2 regions of the Cyanobium sp. LEGE 06113 genome follow, and region 2 is predicted to be linked to the other one. Evidence: riboswitches for the same ligand, from Rfam matches in the RefSeq annotation. Region 2 holds a riboswitch; the other holds the start of a gene.
The links. Region 2 has a riboswitch for cobalamin ahead of IQ220_RS05960 (energy-coupling factor ABC transporter permease). Riboswitches for the same ligand answer to the same signal wherever they lie in the genome.
Positions count from the first base shown of each region.

Region 1: linked by a shared signal. The riboswitch ahead of IQ220_RS03840 (fatty acid desaturase) and the one ahead of IQ220_RS05960 (energy-coupling factor ABC transporter permease) in region 2 are both predicted to bind cobalamin.

Region 1 is NZ_JADEWM010000001.1:736,245-746,809, forward strand. It holds gene IQ220_RS03815 (DUF547 domain-containing protein) at 1-272, shown strand, start outside; gene IQ220_RS03820 (TIGR04283 family arsenosugar biosynthesis glycosyltransferase) at 285-1,016, opposite strand; gene IQ220_RS03825 (acyltransferase family protein) at 1,028-2,194, opposite strand; gene IQ220_RS03830 (arsenic resistance protein) at 2,306-3,202, opposite strand; gene IQ220_RS03835 (hypothetical protein) at 3,267-3,740, opposite strand; gene IQ220_RS03840 (fatty acid desaturase) at 3,742-4,788, opposite strand; cobalamin riboswitch at 4,985-5,160, opposite strand; gene IQ220_RS15525 (hypothetical protein) at 5,193-5,411, opposite strand; gene IQ220_RS15530 (HupE/UreJ family protein) at 5,423-5,800, opposite strand; cobalamin riboswitch at 5,826-5,968, opposite strand; partial or broken gene IQ220_RS03850 (pyridoxamine 5'-phosphate oxidase) at 6,057-6,164, opposite strand; gene IQ220_RS03855 (hypothetical protein) at 6,193-6,486, opposite strand; gene IQ220_RS03860 (CopD family protein) at 6,522-6,971, opposite strand; gene IQ220_RS16380 (alkaline phosphatase PhoX) at 6,975-7,913, opposite strand; gene IQ220_RS16385 (PhoX family phosphatase) at 7,847-9,133, opposite strand; gene IQ220_RS03870 (hypothetical protein) at 9,224-9,433, shown strand; gene IQ220_RS03875 (hypothetical protein) at 9,496-10,245, shown strand; gene IQ220_RS03880 (DoxX family protein) at 10,329-10,565, opposite strand, start outside.
Region 2 is NZ_JADEWM010000002.1:361,232-371,796, reverse strand. It holds gene IQ220_RS06005 (DUF3122 domain-containing protein) at 1-335, shown strand, start outside; gene IQ220_RS06000 (isoprenylcysteine carboxylmethyltransferase family protein) at 392-928, shown strand; gene IQ220_RS05995 (IS3 family transposase) at 997-2,061, opposite strand; partial or broken gene IQ220_RS16470 (transposase) at 2,018-2,218, opposite strand; partial or broken gene IQ220_RS05990 (cytochrome ubiquinol oxidase subunit I) at 2,389-3,797, shown strand; partial or broken gene cydB (cytochrome d ubiquinol oxidase subunit II) at 3,800-4,801, shown strand; gene pstS (phosphate ABC transporter substrate-binding protein PstS) at 4,980-5,975, opposite strand; gene IQ220_RS05975 (energy-coupling factor ABC transporter ATP-binding protein) at 6,034-6,831, opposite strand; gene cbiQ (cobalt ECF transporter T component CbiQ) at 6,828-7,634, opposite strand; gene IQ220_RS05965 (energy-coupling factor ABC transporter substrate-binding protein) at 7,618-7,929, opposite strand; gene IQ220_RS05960 (energy-coupling factor ABC transporter permease) at 7,934-8,653, opposite strand; cobalamin riboswitch at 8,714-8,863, opposite strand; gene IQ220_RS05955 (hypothetical protein) at 8,971-9,222, shown strand; gene IQ220_RS05950 (Y-family DNA polymerase) at 9,267-10,553, opposite strand.

The DNA.
Region 1 (10,565 bases), on a different contig from region 2:
AGCGCGCCTACCGCACCGACGCCGTGGAGCAGCAGCTCGAAGCTGACCTTCACCGCTTCATCCACAACCCCGCCAAGGTGCGCTTCGAGCGGGAGCGCAACATCCTCTGGGTCAGCCGGATCTTTCAGTGGTACCGGACTGACTTTCTGGCGGTGAACGCCTCTCTGCCCGGCTACATCCTGCCCCGGTTGGGAGATGGAATTCCCCCAGGTCCAGAGCCCCAGGTGCGGTTCCTGCCCTACGACTGGAGCCTCAATCAGCAGAGGGGCTGAGTCGGCGCCCTCTCAGCGAACGTCGTCATAGAAGCGCCGCAGGTGCCGAGGTGGCAGGCCCAGGCCCCAGAGGATGCCGATGCCGAGATAGGTGGCGATGGCCTTGCCGGCCCCCCAGGCCCGCACCCGACGATCGGAGCTCACCACCACCCGGCGGATCAGCCGGATCCTGCCCTGCTTCAGCAGCCTCAGGCAGAGGTCACCGTCTTCCAGCAGGGGCAGGGCTTCATCGAAACCTCCGCCCTTCCAGAAGGTGTGGCGCCGGGTGATCATCACCTGATCGCCAAACAGCAGCCTCAGCCCCCGCAGGAACTGCAGCGGCCGAAACAGCAGCGGCGCCAGATAGGTTTTCAGCAGGTTCAGCCCCGACACGCCCCAGCAGGTGCGCTGGCCTGAGCGCATCAGGGAGACAAAGCCGGCGCAGGCCACCGAGGGATCGGCCAGGGCGCGTTCCGCCACCTCCACCAGATCCGTGGGGATCAGGGTGTCGGCATGCAGGAAACAGAGCAGCGCCCCACTGGCCTGGCGAGCCCCCTCATTCATCTGCACCGCCCGGCCGGTGGCCGGCGACTGGAGCACCCGCACCCCCGCTGACGCCGCAATGGCGGTGGTGTGATCGTGGCTGCCGCCATCCACCACCAGCACCTCCCAGGCCGGCGGGTCGAGGGCCTGCAGCCGCTCCAGGGTGGCGGCCAGGCAGGTGGCCTCATTGAGGGTGGGAATGATGATCGAGAGGCGCTGCATGGGGAGTGCGCTCAGGGCCGGCCCACCAGGCCAAAACACGGGCTCAGGGGGCCCAGGCGCCGGATCACCCCCTCGTAGAGGCCCAGGCTGATCAGCAGGGAGCCGGCGCAGATCAGGGCAAATTTGGCGCCGATGGCGAGCGGCAGCGGCACCACCCACCAGCCCAGGCCCACCAGCACCGGCTGGTGCAGCAGGTAGAGCGGCATGGCGGCCTTGCTGCCGTAGCTCACCAGCGGATGGGGTGCCTTCAGGAAGCGGCGCGCCAGGGCGACCAGGGCCAGCACGGCGCACCAGCTGTTCCAGCCGCGAAAGGCCTGGAACAGCTGGGCGGCAGCAGACTCATCGCCCGCAGCGGGCGTGGCGCCGCTGAGCGTGAGGGCCAGGAACACCGCCATGCCCACCATCGCCAGCGCCACCAGGAGCCGGCGGCGCCGATCCAGCACCACCCAGAAGCCGCCCTGGTGGCAGAACAGGTAGCCGTAGACGAAATACAGCAGGTAGAGCAGCAGATTGGCCCAGTCGTCGTAGAGGTTCTGGAAGCCCGGCCAGCGGGGCCGCAACAGGGCCTCCGAGAGCATCAGGGGCAGGGCCAGCAGCAGCAACGAGCCCAGGCTCACCCGCCAGCCTGCACCGCCTTCAGGTGGGCTGGGGCTGGCCTGAGCACTCAGCCGGCCCAGCAGCGGCAGGCAGAGCAGGGTGATCACCAGCAGGTAGGCCAGAAACCAGAGGTGGGCCCACTCGAAGTGACCCGTCGGCCGAATCCCATCGAAGAAGTGGGGGTAGAAGCGCAGGTAGCCCAGGGCTGAATCCACGCTCTGCAGGTCGTGCACGTACACCTGGGGCGGCACCAGCACCAGGATGCCCACCCCCAGGGGCAGCAGCAGCCGTTGCAGGCGTTCGCGCAGGTAGGCCCCCGCACCGCGCGATCGCAGGGAGTACCAGCTCGCCGAGCCCGCCAGAAAGAAAAAGAGGGGCATGTGCCACTGATGCACCAGCACCAGAAAGCCCCCCAGGGCAGCGCTGCTCTCGGGGTTGCTCACATAGAACGTGCCCAGATCGCCCGCGTAGAACACCGCTGCGGCGTGGAAGGGAATCAGCAGCAGCACGGCCAGCACGCGGGCGCCGTCCAGGGCATGGCAGCGGGGCGCAGGGGAAGCAGCCGCAGCTGGACCGCTCACGGGCCCGTCAGGCCGGGGCTTCCGCCGCCAGCGCAGGACCGAACAGGCGGTCGGTGGCCTTCACATACCAGGCGGCGGCCTGCACCTGAACGATGTAGGCCAGGGCGATGATCAGGGCGATCTCGGAGCCTCGGGCCCGAAGGCCGTCATCGCCAGGGCCAGGGCGATCGAGAGGTTGCGCATCACCGTGCCGTACACGAGGGCGATGCCGTCGCTGCGGGGAAAGAAGCGGCGCGCCACGAGGGTGCTGAGGGCGAAGTTGATGCCGTAGAGCAGCAGCAGCGGGATCAGCATGCGCACCAGCAGCAGGGGCTGGCCCACGATCAGGGGCGCCTTGAGCGCCATGGCCACGGCCACGATGCCCACCACGCCCAGGGTGGAGAAGGGGGCCAACCGTGGCTTGATCACCTTCCTGTAGTGCTCCGCGCCCCTGGCGGCGATCAGCGCCACGCGGGTGATCTGCCCCAGCAGCAGCGGCAGGAACACGATCAGCAGGATCTGCTGGAACACCCTGGCCATCGGCACGTCCACCGCTGTGCCCATCAGCACCCTGGCGTAGAGCGGTGTGGCCAGGGACCCAAGCACCAGCCCCACCACGGTCATGCGCACCGCTGCTTCCAGGTTGCCCTTGGCAAACCCCGTCCAGGAGATGGTCATGCCGCTGGTGGGCAGCAGCGCCGCCAGCAACAGGCCCAGGGCCACCAGGGGTTGGCTGGCGAAGAACAGCCGGCCGATCGCCAGGGCCACGAACGGGATCACCAGAAAGTTGATCGCCTGGGCCGTGAGCTGCAGCCTGAGGTCTCTGCCACCCAGCAGCAGCGGCAACCGCAGGTCGATCAGCATCGGATACACCATCAGGAAGGTGAGGGGCATCACCAGGCTCACCAGCCAGGCCGAGGGCAGGGTCACCCCCCAGGCCAGGCCGAGCAGCATGGCGGCTGGGATGGCCCACACCAGGCGCCGCTGCAGGGCCATCAGCAGGGCGAAGGGCCAGGGGGCGGTGGCCATGGCGGCTGCAGCGCATCGAAGTCATCACTCTACGCGTTTATGCGCATAATCAGGTGTTATTGGGTCACGGCACTGCGGCGCAGGCGAATTCACTCCAGCGCCGTTCCACCAGTTCAAAGCAGGTCGGTGGCGCCGTGGGCAGCTTCCTGAGCAGGGCGATCAGCTCGGGGCCATGGCCACTCAGCAGCACCACCAGCTCCCTGGCCGGGTCGTAGCTGTCGAGGGCCCCCAGGCTCGGACGGATCGCTGCCGGTCCCAGCCCCTGGTGGCGCAGCTGGGCGGTCACCTCGCTTCGCGCCACATAGCGCCGGCTGAACCGCACGCCGTCGAGGCGCCAGTCGTGCTCAGGTTCGAGCGGAGCGGCCAGGTGGCAGATCAGCAGACCCCGGCCGCTGAGCCGATAACCATCCCAGGCGGCATGGCCGATCAGCAGGCTGTTCTGCTCCAGAAAGCGCGGTTCCCAGGCCCCTGAGCAGGCGGATTCCTGCCCATGCCAGGACCTCGGTCCCCGCCACGGCTGCCCTGGCCAAGCCGGCAAGTCAGGCCACGGCATCGACCTGCTCCGGACAGGGCACCAGGCGCTCAGTCTCCCGATCCCAGAGCTTGAACTGGGCGCAACTGAGCATGTCGCCGAGTCGCAGACAGGGCACAGCCGCCAGCAGACGGGCATTGGCCTGGTGGGCGGCGCGCAGGTTGTAGTTGGGAATGCGCTCCGAGAGGTGGTGGATGTTGTGGTAGCCGATGTCAGCCGTGAACCAGCGCAGCCAGGCCGGCATCTGCAGATAGCTGGTGCCTTCCAGAGCTCCCTGCATGTGGCTCCAGCCCTCGGTGTTGTGGGCGTAGCTGCCCTCAAAGATGTGCTGAACGAAAAAGATCCACAGGAACAGGGCTGCCGAGAAGGTGAGGGTCACGCCGTAGAGCCCCAGCACCAGGCCGAATCCCCAGCGCTGGCCGGCCGCCACCACCAGGGCGATCAGCACCACGTTGTTCAGCAGCAGATCCCAGAACTCGGCCGAGCGCGGCACGGCCTGGGCCCGGACCGCCCGGGAGATCTCCTTGAGAAGCGCCAGCCTGGGCTGGATGGCGAGGTAGTAGAAGCCACCGGGGAGGGCCATCAGCGGATGGCGCAGCAAGGCGTAGGTGGCCTGCTGCCTGGCACTCAGCTGGGCGTAGTCGTCGGTGGTGATCAGGTCGGTGACGCCGCGATAGCGCTCCCAGTCGCCATTGGTGCGGTGGTGAAAGGCGTGGTCGTTGGACCAGGCCAGCTGGGGAATGGCATTCACCAGCCCCAGGATGAAGCCCCCCACCCGGTTGAGCCAGCGGCTGCGGAACAGGGAATGGTGGCCGCAGTCGTGCATCAGGGAGAAGCAGCGCAGCGAGAACAGCACCAGGGGAATCACCAGCAGGGGCACGGCCCAGGGCGCCCGCTGGGCGAGATGGATGGCCAGGGCCCAGCAGGCCAGGTAGGGGCCCACGGCGCTGAGGATCTGATAGGCGCCGCGCCAGTTGCTGCTGCGGGCATAGGGGGCCAGAACGAAGTCGGCTGGCCGGAGATCGGTGGTCATGCAGGAGGGCGAGGGGGGCATCACGGCACGAGCGGATCAGCCGGCGCGGACACCAGAGGCTGGCGCCGGCCCGGTCCGGCCCTGGAGTGCTTGTTGGGGACGTGAACGTCTGCGGCGCGTCTCAGCGCTCGGGCAGGCCCTGGCAGGCTGAAGGCGGGTGGCTTCCAGGGCTGGAAAGAAAGGCTTGGCTCATCGTGGAACCCGGTCCGCGCCGGGGGAGAGGGGTGATCACAACGGCGAGCGTTCTGACTGAGGGGTGCTCCCAGGAGCGAACCCCATCACAGCTGCGGGACAGCGCCGGACTCGCAGAGGGTCCAAGAACCCCCTCCCCACCGGACTTTCCTCCTTGCGTCCAGGGTGTGAACCACTGGAACCGTCACGGCCAGTCTGGTGCAGATGTCAGCCAACTGACGCCTCTGCGGCGTTCAGCGGGCAGCGAAGGCGATCGGGCCGAGGATCAGGGCCGCGCCAGCGACGGCGAGCAGCAGGGCCACGGCGGCGGTCCAGCGGCTGGGCAGCTGCCGCAGCACGAGATAGCTGCTGCCGCTCACCAGCACCGAGGCGGAGAAGGAACCCGCCCACCACAGCGCTGAGGCGGCACCGGCCGGAGCCTCCTGACCATGGAGCATGGCGTGCACGGCCACGGCTGCAGCGATCAGGCACCGCAGAGCTCCAGGGCCGGCGCCAGCGGCGACTTCTGGCTGCGCAGCACCAGCAGGGCCACGGCGGGGATGGCCAGGGTCGCCAGCAGCTCGGCACCAGGCAGCCCGCCGCCCATGGCGCCGAACACGCCTCCAGCCAGGGCGCCAGCCAGCCCCCAGAGCAGCAGCTCGGCCGAGAGGTAGGAGGCCGCGGCGCCAACGGCGATCAGCAGCAGCAGGTGGTCGGTGCCCGCCAGTGGATGCAGGAAGCCTCCCACCAGGCCGCCTGAGGCCACGTTGTGGGCCTGGGCCGGCTGGCCGAGCAGCAGGGTCGTGGCGGTGGCCAGGGCCACCAGAAGGCCGAGGGAGCGGCTGGAGCGGAGGTGTTGCATGGTTTCTCCCGGTTTCCGCGCCGGGCAGGAAAGAACTCAAAGCGGCGAGCGTTCTGACTCAGGAGCAGGTCTCTCCATCACAGCTGCGGGACAGTGCCGGAGTTGCACCGGACTTTCCTCGTTGCCTTCCGGGCCAGAGGCTCGGAAACCACTCCGCTCCCATTGTGCTCCTGCTGCGGCGATTCGGCCGCAGACCTGATCCCACAGACCTGATCTCTGGGATTCAGGTCTTCCTCGCGCCAGCCCTGCTCCAGCCTCCAGCGGCGGCGACGCTGGCCAGTTGCAGCCAGCGGGCCGCCGGGGAGCGTCCTTCTCGCTCACGGGCGGCCCGCAGCAGGGGGCGCCAGGGGGGGAGCTCGGTCAAACGCTCACGCCCTCAAAGAGCCACGCCCTCACGCCGCTTGGCCGGAGCGCCGCTGGAACGCCAGCCCCGCACCACCCACAGCCGCTCCGCCTACAGCCAGCGCGCCAAGACCTCCTGCCACGGCCAGGAACCCCAGCGTCTGCAGGGCCAGCAGGAACAGGCCCAGGGCCGAGGCGGCCTTGATCTGGATGCGGGCCTTGATCAGCAGGGTGAGCAGCAGCAGCACCGTGGCCTGCAGGCCGGCGCTTGGCGGCGAGGGCCGCGGTGCTGATGAGGCTGAAGGGGCAGGGAAGCAGCATGGCTTGAGGGCAGTGCCCCCCATGCTGGCGGGTGGGCCCTGCCGGGCGTTGCCCCTGTTCAGCTGAAGCCCCCCAGCCGGATGCCGGCGCCCACCACCACGAAGGCGATCGCCAGGGCTGTGATGGCGCGGATGTGCCAGGTCAGGGGGCCCAGCCTGGCGTCGCTGAGGTTGGGGATGAGGCGCAGCCGGGCATCCAGGGCCAGGGCCACGGTGGCGGCCAGCAGCAGCAGCTTGGTGCCGACCAGCACGGCGATCGGGTTCGCCGGGTTGAACAGCCCCTGCAGGCCCGGCAGGTAGATCCAGGCCATGGCCAGGCCGGTGATCACCTGGATCGCCAGGGCGGTGAGCCCCAGGGGCTCAAACACCTCCTCGTAGGCCCGGATCGGCGCGGCGCTGGCCTGGCGCAGGGCCCGGGGCAACACCCCCAGATCCAGCACCAGGTGGCCGCCGGTCCACACCGTGGCGGCCAGGGCATGCACGATCACCAGCCAGGAGAACAGAGACATCGCTCAGGGCAACAGCGGCCCGCCGGTTTGGCGGCTGATGGCCACGATCCCAGGCCGGGGCACCCTGCCGGGCACGCCCGAGGGCCAGTTCGAGCCGGTTGGCACCCAGCGCTCCTGCTCGAAACCCGCCCCGTCGCGATCCACCAGGGCGGTGGTGTGGCGGCTGACCTCCTGGGCCCTGCGGCTGCCGTGCACTTCACCGGGGTGCTGCACGGCCAGGAACAGGGTGTGCTCAGCACTGTCGAAGCACGGCCCGGTGAGCTCGCACTCCATGGGCCCGGTGGCGAAGCAGAGGGCCTCGCCCCGGGCCGGCCCGCGCCTCGGCAGCACCCAGCAACTGTTGTTGCCGAACGCCTCGGCGGGGCTGGCCCCGGAGGAGCGGTCGGTCACCACCCAGATGTTGCCGGCCCCATCCACCTCCAGGTTGTCGGGGTTGGCGAAGCCCATGCCTCCCTCCCAGGGCAGGCCGCCCACCGCCACCATCTGCCAGCGGAAGCCGCCGGCGCTGGCCGTGCTCTCGCTGAGCCGCATCACCCAGCCATGGGGCCAGGTGGGCTCCCCGGCCGGGCCGGAGAAGATGGCGGGGTCGGCCCGACCCTCCCGATCGGCTCCCCCCGCCGTGAAAGCGATCAGCAGATCGCCCGTGGCCGGATCGATCACGGTGTCTTCCGGGCGGGCGGCGGCGGTGGCCCCCACGGCGTTGGCGGCCAGATGGGCATCGATCAGGATCGCGCCGAGCTGGGCGTCCCCTGTGCCGGGGTAGAGGGAGGCCAGGGTGCTGAACTGCTCGCGGTAGCGCTTCACCTCGGCATCGCTGCTGAGGTCCACGGCGCCGGGCTGGCGGCGGTCGGGATCGGGCAGCCGCGTGGCCTGGCTCAGGCCCCAGCGCTGGTAGTGGCTGGGGAGCTGGGGCGCCAGGGCGGTGGAGGGCAGCAGCGGAATCCAGCGCCCCTGGCGCCGGCGCCGAACTGGGCCACCTCCAGGCGCCCGGCGCTGAACAGGGCGGAATTGGCCGGATCCAGGGGGTCTCGGACCCGGCCCGCGCTCACGAAGCGGTAGAGGTGGCCGCCGTGGCGGTCGCAACCGGAGTACAGCACCAGGGGCTGGCCCGCCTCGGCCTTCACGGCCACGGCCTCATGGCGGCAGCGCCCCAGGGCCGTGTGCTTCACCGCAGGCCGCTGGGGCCGGCGTGGATCCACCTCCACGATCCAGCCGTACTTGTTGCCCGCCAGGGCGAAGGGGTTGCCCAGGCCGCGGAGCCTGCGGCCGTCCCAGTGGAAGGGGAGCTCAGACGGATCCAGGGAGGAGCCATCGGCGTACACCGCCTCGCACACCTGCGTCTGGATGTTCTCCTCGGCGCTGAGCACGGTGCCCCAGGGGGTGGTGCCGCCGGCGCAGTTGGCAAAGGTGCCGATGATCCGCTCGCCGAGGCCGTCGTCGTAGCCGAGACGGCGCTCGGCGCGGAACACCGCCGCCGCCGGCCCACTGGCGCGCAGGGCCTGGGCGGGATCCTGCAGGCCACTGAGGCCGCTGATGCGGCGGTCGAAGCGCCCTGGCTGGCGGCGCCAGCGGCCTTCGGGCCCCTGCTCCAGGCCCGCCACGCCGATGCCGAGATCCTCAAGGGCAGCGCCGGCCACCTCCTTCACCATGGCCAGCAAGGAATCGCCACTGGCCAGGGCGGTGGCATCCACCCGGGAGTTGCGATCGGCCAGGGCCGCCTGGAGCTGCTCCAGGGGCAGGCTGAGGCCGCGGGCTTCACCCAGCCCCTCCGCCCAGGGAAGGGGGCTGATGTACTCGAAATTGACGGTGAGCAGGGCCTGCCCCGGCGCCAGGGCCAGGTAGGCGAGGTGGTCGTTGTTGTATCCGAAGCTCCCATCCCCCAGCGGATCCCCCCACACCGCCAGCAGATCGGCCCGGTAGCCAGCCGGCACCACGAGGCGATCCTCCAGGCGCACCTGGCCGTAGTGGCGGCGCTGCTCCGCGGCGCTGAGGCCATCGAGGGGCAGGGGCAGCGGCGTGGGCACCGGCTGAAAGGGCAGCCCGCCGCTGCGGCCACTGCCGCGGATCGGGCTTGGCGAGGCGCGTCCTGGCCTGGCCCGCCCGGCCTGGGCCGATCCGGCTGTCGCCAGGCCGAGCAGCACCAGCAGGGAGCGACGGTTCATGACGGCCAGTCTCGGGCCAGACCGTGGTCGTCCAGGCGACAGCCGCTTCGCAACGCCCCCTCTTCACGGCTCCCCCAGAAGGATGCCAGGATGAACACACTTCGTAACATCGCCATGACCATGGGCGAACTGTTTCTCGAGTCGATGGCCACCGGGGTGATCACTCCTGAAGAGCTGAACTGGCTGGCCAGGCGCCAGACGGAGTTTTCCCGGGTGGAGGAGGCCGCGGCCCTGCGCCTCGGCAGGCTTCTGGATCAGGGCGTGATCCAGCTCGGCTGCCGGTTGCCGCGGCTGGCCTGAGGGTTCGCCGCCATGCTGGATCCCCAGGGGGGGCTGTACACCCAGAAACCGGAGCTCAGCTCATGTCCGCGTCACTGGCTTTCGTGCTGGCTCCTGAGTCGGGCCTGCCTCCTGATGGCGACACCGACTGGGAGCAGCTGAGCCTGGCCCAGCGCCACGGCATCCGCCAAGCGGCGGCCTTCCGGCTCTATGCCCTGCCGGAGGCTGCACCCCCGGGCCTTGCCGAGCCTGGCTCAGGCCTGGAGGCACTTCCATTCAACGGCACCATTCCCGAGGGGCTGCCCCAGGCTCCTGCGACCCAGCTCTATTGCGATGCGGTGATCCCGCGCTTCGATCCGCCGCAGTTGTGGCTGGCGGTCTACGCGCTGGAGGACGACCGCACCAAGGCCGTCGCCCTGGACCGTTTCCCGCTGCACCAGGCAGAGAACGAAGCCTGCTGGTTCTATCCCACCGACGACGGCACCTACCTCTGCTGGGAGCGGGCTGAGGCCATCACCCTGGCGCCAGGCTTCATCGCTGATCCTTCCTGCTGCCCCTCGGCCTCGGACTACCGCCGCAGCTCCCTGCATCTGTTGTGGTCCCTGATGGCCGACGACCCGGACCTCACCTGCGTGGGGATCACCTACGCGGGGGTCCGCCTCGAATGGCCGGTGCTGAGCGATGAGCCCGCGGCTGCCGCCTCCTGGACCGCCTTCGCGGTGGACAGCGCCGCCAGCCCCCATTACCGCCAGATCGCCACGGTGCGGGCCCATGGCCCTCAGAGCAGCGATTCGCAGGCCTCGCCTTCGCCATTGCCATCCCGGCAGTGGTGACGGCGCCGCAGGGGGCAGCCCAGAACTGTGAGCAGGCGCACCATGGAGCCATGGTCCAGGCCCCGGGTGTGAGGGCTGGGCGCTCAGGCTCCCTGACCGGCGCTGACGGCAACTGCCTGGGGCTGGGCAGCCGGACGGCCGTCGCGGGGACCATCGACCGACTCGCGCACCAGTTCAGCGGTGATGGCGCCGTCAAAGGAAAGGCGCCCAGGGCCGAGCAACAGCAGGGCCAGGCTGCCGCCGAGGTACAGCACCACCAGCTCCAGCACGTAGATGTTGAGCCCGGCGGTGAGGATGTGGTGATAGGCGGCCACGGCCAT
Region 2 (10,565 bases):
AGCAGCCCGATCCCGCCTACCCAGCCGGCTGGCGCCTGCGCCTGAACGCCCGCTCACCCGGGCAGGCGGTGGATCACCAGCGGCCGCTGCTGCTGAGCGATGCACTCGGCGGCGACTGGCTGCTGCCGAACCGCAGTGGGGAATTGGTGGCCCTCGGAGCGGCGGATCTCCCTGAGACCTCGGCCCAGTTCGACGCCGACGCCATGGAACCGAGGCCGAGTGAGGTGCTGCCGCTGCGGCTGCAGGTGCCGACCGATGACCGGGAGGGCGCCGTGAAGGTGATGCTGCCACCCGACGTGGTGCAGGTCCTGCATGGCCTGCCTCCGCACCGCTGACATCACTGGGCTGAAGCCATGAGCTCCCCCCCCCCCCTGTTTCAACCAACCTCACGATGCCGAGCCACCTCAACGAACGACTGCAGAAATGGGGCTTCTCCTGGGAAGGTCTGCGGAACAACCGCCATGGCGAGTGGTGGGTGCTGGCCCAGATGATCCTGATCTCCGCCCACTGGCTGCCACCAACGCCTGCCCCGGCGGCACTGGGGATTCACTGGCCGCTGGCGATGCGACTGATCGCTGGGTTCACGATCCTGACCGGCCTGTTCATCGGCGGCCAGGGAGCTCTGAACCTGGGGGACAGTCTCAGTCCGCTGCCCGAACCGATCGCCGGAGCGCCCCTGGTCACCGAAGGCGCCTACGCCCGCTGCCGCCATCCCCTGTATCAGTCGCTGCTGCTCTGTTCCCTGGGGGTGACGCTGGCTCTCGGCAGCCTGCTGCATCTGGGCCTGCTGCTGGCCTTGGCGACCGTGCTCAGCCTGAAGGCCCGTCGCGAAGAACAGCGGCTGTGCTCCATGCACGCCACCTATGCCGCCTTCATGGCATCCACCCCGGCGATCATTCCCTTTGTTCCAGGTCTCGACTGGCGCTAGCCCCTGCCTGCAGCAGCCTCCGGTAGGCCAGCAACAACGTGGGGTTCCCCCGATTCCGTGGACACTGATCAGGGGTTCACAGGAGTGAGTGTACGGGCAGTGATGAACTGCTGCTCGTAGTCGATCGGACTTAGGTAACCGATCGTTGAATGGCGCCGTTCCCGGTTGTAGTAGCCCTCGATCCAGAAGGCCAGATCCCGCTGCAGCTGCTGGGGTGAGATCAAGGTGTCTCGATTGTCATCGAGACCGAGCTCCAGTTTCATGGTGGAGAAGAAGCTCTCCACCACAGCGTTGTCCCAGCAGCAGCCCTTGGCGGACATGCTGCGGACGATCTTGCGCTCCCTCAGCAGGTCGCCGTAGTCGGTGGCCCGGTACTGGCTGCCCTGATCCGTGTGCAGCAGCAGCTGCTCCGGTTCCACCTGCCGGTGGCCGAGAGCCCGGTTGAGGGCCTCAACCACCAGGGCGGCATCCATTCGCTGATCGAGCGCCCAGCCGACCACCCGGCGGCTGAACAGATCGATCCAGACGGCGAGGTAGCGCCAGCCGGCGGTGGTGCGGATGTAGGTGATGTCGCCCGCCCAGCAGCGATTTGGAGCCGGGGGCTGAAAGTCCTGCTGGAGCAGGTTCTCCACCACCCCAACGGCTCCTCTGCTGGCCCTGGAGCAGGGCCTGAACGGCTTGCGGGTCCTGGCCCTCAGCTCGGCCCGCTGCATGAGCCGGGCAACGCGGTGGCGCCCGATCCGCCGGCCTGAGGCCCGCAGCTCCTGGTGGATCCGGGGCGAGCCGTAGAAGCCCCGGTGCTCGCCGAACACCGCCTTGATCTCAGCGGTGATCAAAGCGTTCTCGGCCGCCCGCTTTCCCGGCGCCTCCTGCCGCTGCCGCCAGGCGTAGAAGCCGCTGCGGGCCACACCCAGCTGCCGGCACAACCAGGCCACCGAGTGCTGAGCGGCCAGCTGATCGATCAGGCGAAACCTCTCGGCGGCAGCTGCTCTTTCGCAAAGTGCGCTGCCGCCAGCCTGAAAAATCCTTCTCTCTCCTGAGCTCTCGAACCTCCTTGCGGAGCCGGCTGAGTTCAGCGCGCTCCTCGCTGGTGAGGAGGCCCTGGTCGCGGGGACCGGCCTGGCCTCGATCAATGCGGGCCTGCCGCACCCAGCGGGCCAGGCTGCTGGAGGGAAGACCAAGCCGCTCAGCGACGGCATTGCAGGAGAGGCCCTCCTGCAGGCAGAGCTCCACGGCCTCCGCTTTCTGCTGCGCCGTGAACCGACGCCTGGTTCTGGTGGGGTTGGTCATCGATGGACAGTCTGGTGGTCATGACGTGACCCTTACCGACCTGTCCTCAAAACCGGGGGAACCCCAACGCGACACAGGCAAGGCCATGGCAAGATTATGAGCTTAGGATCATAGGCACATGCTGGCGGGGTTTCTTCGCCTGAGCAAGTTTCCGTCGTTTCCCCTCGCCGATGCTCGCCACCTTTGATGTCGTGACCCTGTCGCGACTGCAGTTCGCCCTGACGGCGATCTTTCACATGCTCTGGCCCGTGCTGTCCACCGGCATGGCCATCTTTCTGGTGGTGCTCGAAGCCATCTGGCTGCGCACCGGCAATCCCCTCTATTACCGCCAGGCCCGTTTCTGGGCCAAGCTCTACGTGCTCAATTTCGGCATCGGCGTGGCCTCCGGGCTGCCGATGGAGTTCCAGTTCGGCACCAACTGGGCACCGCTTTCGGAGTTTGCCGGCGATTTCTTCGGTGCGGTGCTCGGCTTTGAGGGGGCGATGGCCTTCATGCTTGAGGCCGGGTTCCTCGGGATCATGTTATTCGGCTGGCACAAGGTGCCGCCGGTGATCCACTTCCTCTCCACTGTGATGGTGGCCTTCGGTGCCAACCTCTCGGTGTTCTGGATCCTCAGCGCCAACTCCTGGCTGCAGACCCCCGCCGGTGGCACGTTTACGGATGGACACTTCCACGTGCAGAACTATTTCGCCGCCATCAACAACCCCTTCATGGTCAAGAGTGTGATCCACATGGCCCTGGCCACAGTTGAAACCTCGATGCTGGTGGTGGCGGCGATCAGTGCCTGGTCGCTGCTGCGCAGGAAGGCGCCGGAGTTCTTCCTGTTCTCCTTCAAGCTGGCGCTGGTGATTCTGCTGGTGGTGGCGCCGATGCAGATCCTGGCCGGCCATGAGAGCGCCGTGCAGGTGGCCGAGCATCAACCCACCAAGCTGGCGGCGATCGAAGCCCTCTGGGACGACCAGGCCGCCGGCAGCTCCCCCGCCTGGAGCGTGCTGGCCGCTCCCGATGAGGCCAGCGGCGGTAACCGCTGGAGCCTGGAAGTGCCGGGAGCCTTCAGTTGGATCCTGGAGACGCGACCACGGCTCAGCCAGCCCGTGCGCGGGCTCAACAGCTGGCCCGCCGACCAGCGCCCCCGCATGGTGGGCCTGCTCTTCTATGCCTTCCGGCTGATGGTGGCGATCGGCCTGGCGGCGGCAGCCTGATGGCCCTCAGTCTGCTGCTGTGGTGGCGCGGTGGGCTCAACGCCGGCAGCTTTGAGCGCTGGCGGTGGTTCAGCTGGGCCTGGATCCTCTCGGCTCCCGCCGGCTATCTGGCCATCGAAGCGGGCTGGGTGGTGCGCTGCGTCGGCCGTCAGCCCTGGACCGTCTACGGGCAGCTGCGCACCGCCGATGCCGCTTCCGTGCTGCCGGTGGGCGAGGTGATCACCAGCCTGAGCACCTTCGCGGTGCTCTACAGCGTGCTGCTGGTGCTTGCGCTCTATTTCGGCTCCCGGATCATCGCCAAGGGGCCGGATCTCACGCTGGAGCCGCCCCATGGCCCCGGGGCCGACGCGGCCAGCCTCCCCACCCCGAGCGCCTGAGCATGGACTTTCTCGATGTGTTCATGCCCACGGTCTGGTTCGTGATCCTGGCGCTGTTCCTGCTGCTCTATGTGATTCTCGATGGCTTTGATCTGGGGGTTGGCATCCTCTCGCTCACCTCCCCGGGAGAAGAGCAGCGCACGATCCTGATGACCAGCCTCGGAAATGTGTGGGACGCCAACGAAACCTGGCTGGTGCTGATGGGCGGCGCCCTGTTCGGTGCCTTTCCACTGGCCTACGGCACCATCCTCTAGGCGCTCTACGCACCCATCTATCTCATGATCCTGGGGTTGATCCTGCGGGCGGTGGCCTTCGAATTCCGTGAGAACGCCGTCAACAAACGCCCCTGGAACCTGATGTTCGGGATCGGCAGTGTGCTGGCCGCCGCCTCCCAGGGCGTCTGCCTGGGCACGGTGCTGTCCGGCATCCCCACCGATGCCGCCGGCCACTTCACGGGCTCCGTGTGGATCTGGGTGAACCCCAGCAGCCTGCTGGTGGCGCTCACGCTCATCCAGGGCTATGTGCTGATCGGCTCCACCTACCTGATCATCAAAACCAGTGGCGAGCTGCAACGGTTGCACGTGCGCACCGCTCGCCTGGCGGCTGCAACCACGCTGCTGGGGGCTCTGGCGATCACATTCACGGCTCCGTTCGCCTCGGAAACCCTGCGTCAGCGTCTGTTTGATCCGGCCTTCCTGCCGTTCTTCGTGGTGCTGCCACTGCTGGGCGTGGCCCTGATCGTGCAGCTGTTCCGCAGCCTGGATTTGCAGCAGGAGGTGTGGCCATTTGTTTATACCGTGCTGCTCTTCATCCTGAGCTTCGCGGGGCTGGGGGTGATGGTGTTTCCGGCGGTTATTCCTCCATCGGTCACGATCTTTCAAGCCTCAGCATCGGTAACATCGCAGGTGTTCATGCTCACCTTTATCGGTGTACTGATACCCATCATGCTCTTCTACAACATCTACAACTACATCGCCTTCCGCGGCAAGGTTTCCACTGAATGAGCATCACCCTTCCCCGAGAGGGAAGCTGGCTGGCCCCCTGCGGGCGCTCTGACCTCCGGTTGGTATCGCCACGCCGCCTTCCGGTACCCAGCTGGCTGATCAACAGCCCGACCACCTCTGAACCATGGTGGGTGCAACATTGTGGGTGCCGGAAAGCGTTGCGCTGATCCCGCCTGTGTCAGGGACTGATGCGACCCACCGCCCTCCTGGCCTGGTTGAGGATGTTGCCCTCCAGGGGTACATAGCCGAGGCTGGCAGCCTGGTTCTGAGCCGCCGGGCTGAGCAGGTGGTTCATCGCCGTGCGGATCGAGTTGGTTTTGGCGCCGTTACCGCGCTGGTAGGCCAGGATCCAGGTGAGAGTGGAGATGGGGTAGCTGTTGGCGCCGGCGGGGTTGGGATTCTCGCCGGCGAGGTTGCCATCCAGCTTGATGTTGTTCAGCGCCGCTGCGCCGCTGGCACGGGTGGGCATCACGAACCTGCCGGCCCTGTTCTGCAGTGCCGCTGATTTCAGCTTGCCCCTCACGAAGGCCTGGTTCACGTAGCCGATGCCGCCTGGGGTGTTGGTCAGCACGCCGGCGACGCCCTCATTGCCCTTGCCGCCCAGGCCCACAGGCCACTTCACCGCCTTGCCCTCTCCCACCTTGCTCTTCCATTCAGGCGAGAAGGCGCTCAGGGAATTGGTGAAGGCGAACGTGGTGCCGGAGCCGTCGGAGCGATGCACCACGGTGATCTTGCCGCGACCACACCTGAGCTGCTCCCAGCTGGTGATCCTGCCCAGGAAGATATCCACCAGCTGCTTCTGGGTGAGATTCAGCTTGGCGCAGTCGGCTTTGTTGAACGCCACAGCGATGGTGCCGCCCACGGCGGGGAACTGCACCACACCTCGCTTCACCTTGGCCGATTCTGCAGACCTGATCGGCTCATCGGTGGCGCCGAAATCCACACTGCCGGCCACGAACTGACGCACCCCGGCACCTGAGCCCACCGACTGATAGTTGACGCGAACCCTGTTGGCCACACCGGCGAAGGCTCGCTGGTAGAAGGGCGCCGGGAAACTGGCGCCGGCACCGCTGATCGTGGCCTGGGCCAGGGAGGGATGGATCACGGCGGTGACTGCCGTCAGACCGGCAGCCGTGGCGCCGATGGCGATGCAGGCTTGCTTGGCGAACGTCATGGGTTGGGAGTGGACGGGGAAGTCACTCCCTTGTTAGCCGCATGAAATGGTCAGATCCCTATCGCCTGATTAACGAATGGTCAAGGCTTGGTGGCACGCCCAGATTCAGGTCTTCGAGCTGATCGCGGCGGGCGAAGATATCGGCGGGTGTGCCCTCCAGCACCAGCCGCCCGCCCTCGATCACGAACAGCCAGTCGGCCCAGCTGTTCAGGAACTCCATGTCATGGCTGGCCACCAGGATGGTGGTGCCGCTGGCATGAATCCGCTGCAACTGCTGCAGCAACGCCCGGCCATGGCCCGGGCTCAGATAGGCGGTGGGCTCATCGAGCAGCAGCAGCTCGGGCTCGAGCACCATCACATCGGCCAGGGAGAGGCTTTTTTTCTGGCCCATGCTGAGCATGTGGGTGGGGCGCTCCAGCAAGGCCTCCAGCCCGAAGGTCTCCGCCGCCTGTTGCATCCGGCGGCGGATTTCAGCCTCCTCCAGGCCCAGATTCACCAGACCGAAGGAGAGGTCCTCCTCCACCGTGGTGGCCACCAGCTGATGTTCCGGGTTCTGAAACACCAGCCCCACCTGCTGGCGCAGGCGGCGCAGGGATCCGCGCGCGTAGCGGATTGGTGCCTCTCGCCAGCGGAGTTGGCCCTGCTGAGGGCGCAGCAGGCCATTGGCCAGCAGGAACAGGGTGGTTTTGCCGCAGCCGTTGTCGCCGATCAGGCCGCAGCGCCACCCCTCGGGCACGTCCAGGCTGAGGCCGCTGATGCACGCTTCGAGGGCGCAGGGGTAGCGGAAGCCCACCGCCTCGAAGCGCAGCAGGGTTGTTGCCGGCTTGCCGCCATCGGGGGGCTGCGCTGGAGTCATCGCCCCAGCCCCAAGGACAGGGCACCGAGCAGGGCACAGCCGGCGATGGCCTCTCGCTGATGGCGCGGCGAGCCCCGGTGTCGCTCTGCAGCCAGCACCCGCAGCTCGCCGTCAAACCCCCGGGCCGCCAGGCCCATGGCGAGGCCCCGGTAGCTCGCCAGGGAGCGATGCAATAACTGGGCCACCAGCACCCCCAGACTCTTCAGTCGCTGCCTCCAGCCGCGCCTCCCGGCCCTGGCCTGCTGCGCCACCCACAGCTCGCTGGCGATGCCCATCAGGGTGAAGATGAAGCCATAGGTGAGCACCAGCAGCTCCAGCAGCAGGGGCGGCAGTCGCAGGCGCCGCAGCACAGCGATCAGCTCACTGAAGGGCGTGGTGAGCAGCACGAACATCAGACAGCTGCTGGCGGCCAGCGAGCGGCTGATCAGCAGCGCGGCCTGCCCCACCCCCTGCTGGCTCACATACAGCATCCAGCCGCCGGCCAGGGGCCGGGCCAGCTGCTGCCACACGTCCCCGCGAGCGGTGGCGGTGAAGGCGTCGAGCGGCACCGCCTGCAGCAGCAGGGCCGGCAGGCTGGCGATGGCGAACCCCAGCGGCAACAGCAGCAGCGGCAGGTAGAGCCGCGCCGGGATCGCGGCGTACACCACGATCCAGAGCGCCAGCCAGAGGCTGATCAGGCCCTGGACCAGCGGAGGTGCCACCAGCCCCAGCAGCAGCAGCACCGCCGCAAAGGCCAGCTTCTGGCCCGGGGGCAACCAGCGCAGCCGGTTGCCGTAGGCCAGGGCGTCAATCCGGTGACTCATCGCCCCTGTTCAGAGCGCGTCCTTTGTAGAGCCCGATCACGTAGCCGATCACACCGGCGCCAAGGGCCGCCTGGCTGGCGAACAGCAGGCTTTCCACCTCGCCGCTGGGCAACGCCACCACGGCGTTGAACCAGGGCCTGTAGCTGGGCTGGATCTCGCTGATGGCGTCCATGCCCTGGCCGTCGGCACCGGAGAATTCGCCGCGCACGACCAGCACGGGCAGGGCGCTCAGGGCCACCACGGCGAGCACCAGCAGCCAGTTGCCCTGGGGGCGTTGCTTTCCAGAATCGGTCATGGGGTCAGCTCTCCTGGTGGAGCAGGCGGAGGGTCTTGAGCTCGGGCTGGCCATAGGACTGCAACCAGTTCCACACCAGCACGGTGAGCAGGCCTTCGGTGATCGCCAGGGGAATCTGGGTGATCGCGAAGATGCTGCCGAATTTCAGGAATGAGGCCATCACCCCACCGCTGGCGGCGGGGAAGGCGATCGCCAGCTGGCCAGCGGTGACCACGTAGGTGGCCAGGTCGGCGAGGGCGGCGGCGGCGAACACCGCCAGGCGCCTGTGGCCGCTGCTGCTGAAGAGCTGAAAGGCGCCCCAGGCCACGAATGGCCCCACGATCGCCATCGAGAAGATGTTGGCGCCCAGGGTGGTGAGCCCGCCGTGGGCCAGCAGCAGCGCCTGGAACAGCAGCACGATGCTGCCGATCACGGTCATCACCGTGGGGCCGAACAGAATCGCGCCCAGGCCGGTGCCGGTGGGGTGGGAGCAGCTGCCGGTGACGGAGGGAATCTTCAGGGCCGAGAGCACGAAGGTGAAGGCGCCGGCCAGGGCCAGCAGCAGCTTCAGCTCCGGGTGGCTGCGGCTGATGCGCGTCAGCGACCGCAGCCCCACCGCCAGGAAGGGCAGCGAGATCAGCCACCAGGCCACGGCCCACTGCAGCGGCAGGAAGCCCTCGGCGATGTGCATCGCCTGCGCCGGGGCAGGCGTTAATAGAACAAGGCAGAAACTGAGCGCAGCCATCAACGACAGGCTGGCCAGCTTTGCTGGCATGGTCTTCACTCTGTACCTCGCAGGTAAGACAGTTGAGTTGTGAAGAACGGCAGGTGTTCTGACTGATCAGGGTCCTGGGACCCTGAAACACAGTTGCGGGACAGCGGCCGATTTCAACGGCACTTTCCCTGTTGCCTCCGGCGGCTGAACCCCGCCGGAACCGTTCTGAATCTGAGCATACCCACGGCGGCTCAGCTCTTTCTCGCCCCGCTTCAGGTTTCGTGTCCGATTTCAGGGCGGCCGGCGTGCTCAGTAACCTGGGTGTGCTCCGTGTTCCCCCCGCGTCCATGGACTTTTTCGAAGTGCTCTGGCACGGCGAGGGCATCGGTGATGGCGGCGATCTGGAGGAGGCCCTGATGGCCTATGCCCTGGTGAAGCCCGACGACGGCGACTGGGCTGCCGCCTGCAGCGCCCCCGGCGCCGCTCCCTGCATCCGTCGCTACGCCTCCTTTGACGCCTTCCTCGACAACGCCGATGAGCTGGAGACGATTCCGGTCACGGCGGCGATGATCGAGGCCTGCCTGGCGCAGCTGCCCTGAGTTCCGCCCCACGACGAGCCCGGCCGCAGCGCTGATCCCGCCTTTCACTGCGCCAGCACCCGTGGGATCGCCTCCAGCCGCGTGGTGGCGGCCCGGGAGAGCCTGTCGCGCCGCATCGCCCAGGGCGGTTGCAGTCCGCAGGCGGCCCACTGCACGGTGCCGCGCCCGTAGCGGCGGTTGAGCCGGTCCACGGCGGCCATCAGGGCAGCGCGGCGCTGCTGCTGCTCCGGCGGCAGCGGTTGCAGCAGGTGGTGTTGCAGCAGCTCCTCGCCCTGCAGCTGCAGCAGCAGCACGCCGGCCTTCTGCAGCGGGTGCTGGGGACGGAACAGGGCCTCGGCCAGGGGCAGGGCCGCCGCCAGCAGCACGGCGGTGTCATGGCTGGGCAGCGCCAGGGTGAGGGTGGCGCTGTTGCTGTAGAAGCTGGTGCCGTTGAACGGGTTGCTGCGCACGAACACGCTCAGGGCCCCGGCCCGCTGCCGTTGGCGGCGCAGCTTCTCGGCCGCCCGCACCGTGTAGGTGGCCACCGCCTGGCGCAGCTCCGCGGCCGTGCGCACCGGCTGGCTGAAGCTGCGGCTCACGCAGGTTTCCTGCTTCGGCGCTGGCACCAGGGTGAGCGGCAGGCAGCGGTGGCCCCGCAGTTCCTGCTGCAGCCGCAGGCCCACCACGCCGCACTTCTGGCGCAGCTCACCGCTCGGCATGTCGCGCAGGGCGAGGGCATGGGCGACGCCCCGCAGCCGGCACCAGCGGGCCAGGCGCCGGCCGATGCCCCACACGTCTTCGATCGCCACCTGCTGCAGCCAGGCGGAGGGGTCGCTGCAGGCCCCCAGGTCGAACACATGGCCATGGGCCGGTTGCCCCTTGGCGAGGCGGTTGGCCAGCTTGGCCAGCACCTTGGTGGGGGCGAGGCCCACCGCCACCGGCAGCCCCAGCTCCCGCTGCACCGCCCGCCGCAGCTCCAGCCCCCAGGCGGTGAGATCGCTGCCCGGCGGCCGGGGCAGCAGGCCGAAGGCCTCGTCGATCGAGTAGATCTCCAGCTCTTCCACCCAGCGCTCCAGGGTGGCCATCAGCCGCTGGCTCATGTCGGCGTAGAGGGCGTAGTTGGAGCTGCGCACCACCACGCCGAGGCGCTCCAGCTGGCGCTGCACCTGGAAGTAGGGCTGGCCCATGGCGATGCCGAGCCGCCTGGCCTCGGCACTGCGCGACACGATGCAGCCGTCGTTGTTGGAGAGCACCACCAGCGGCCGGCCCAGCAGGGCGGGCTCCAGCACCGCCTCGCAGGAGGCATAGAAGTTGTTGCCATCGATCAGGGCGATGGCCGTGCTGGTCGGCATGGCCCCCTCAGC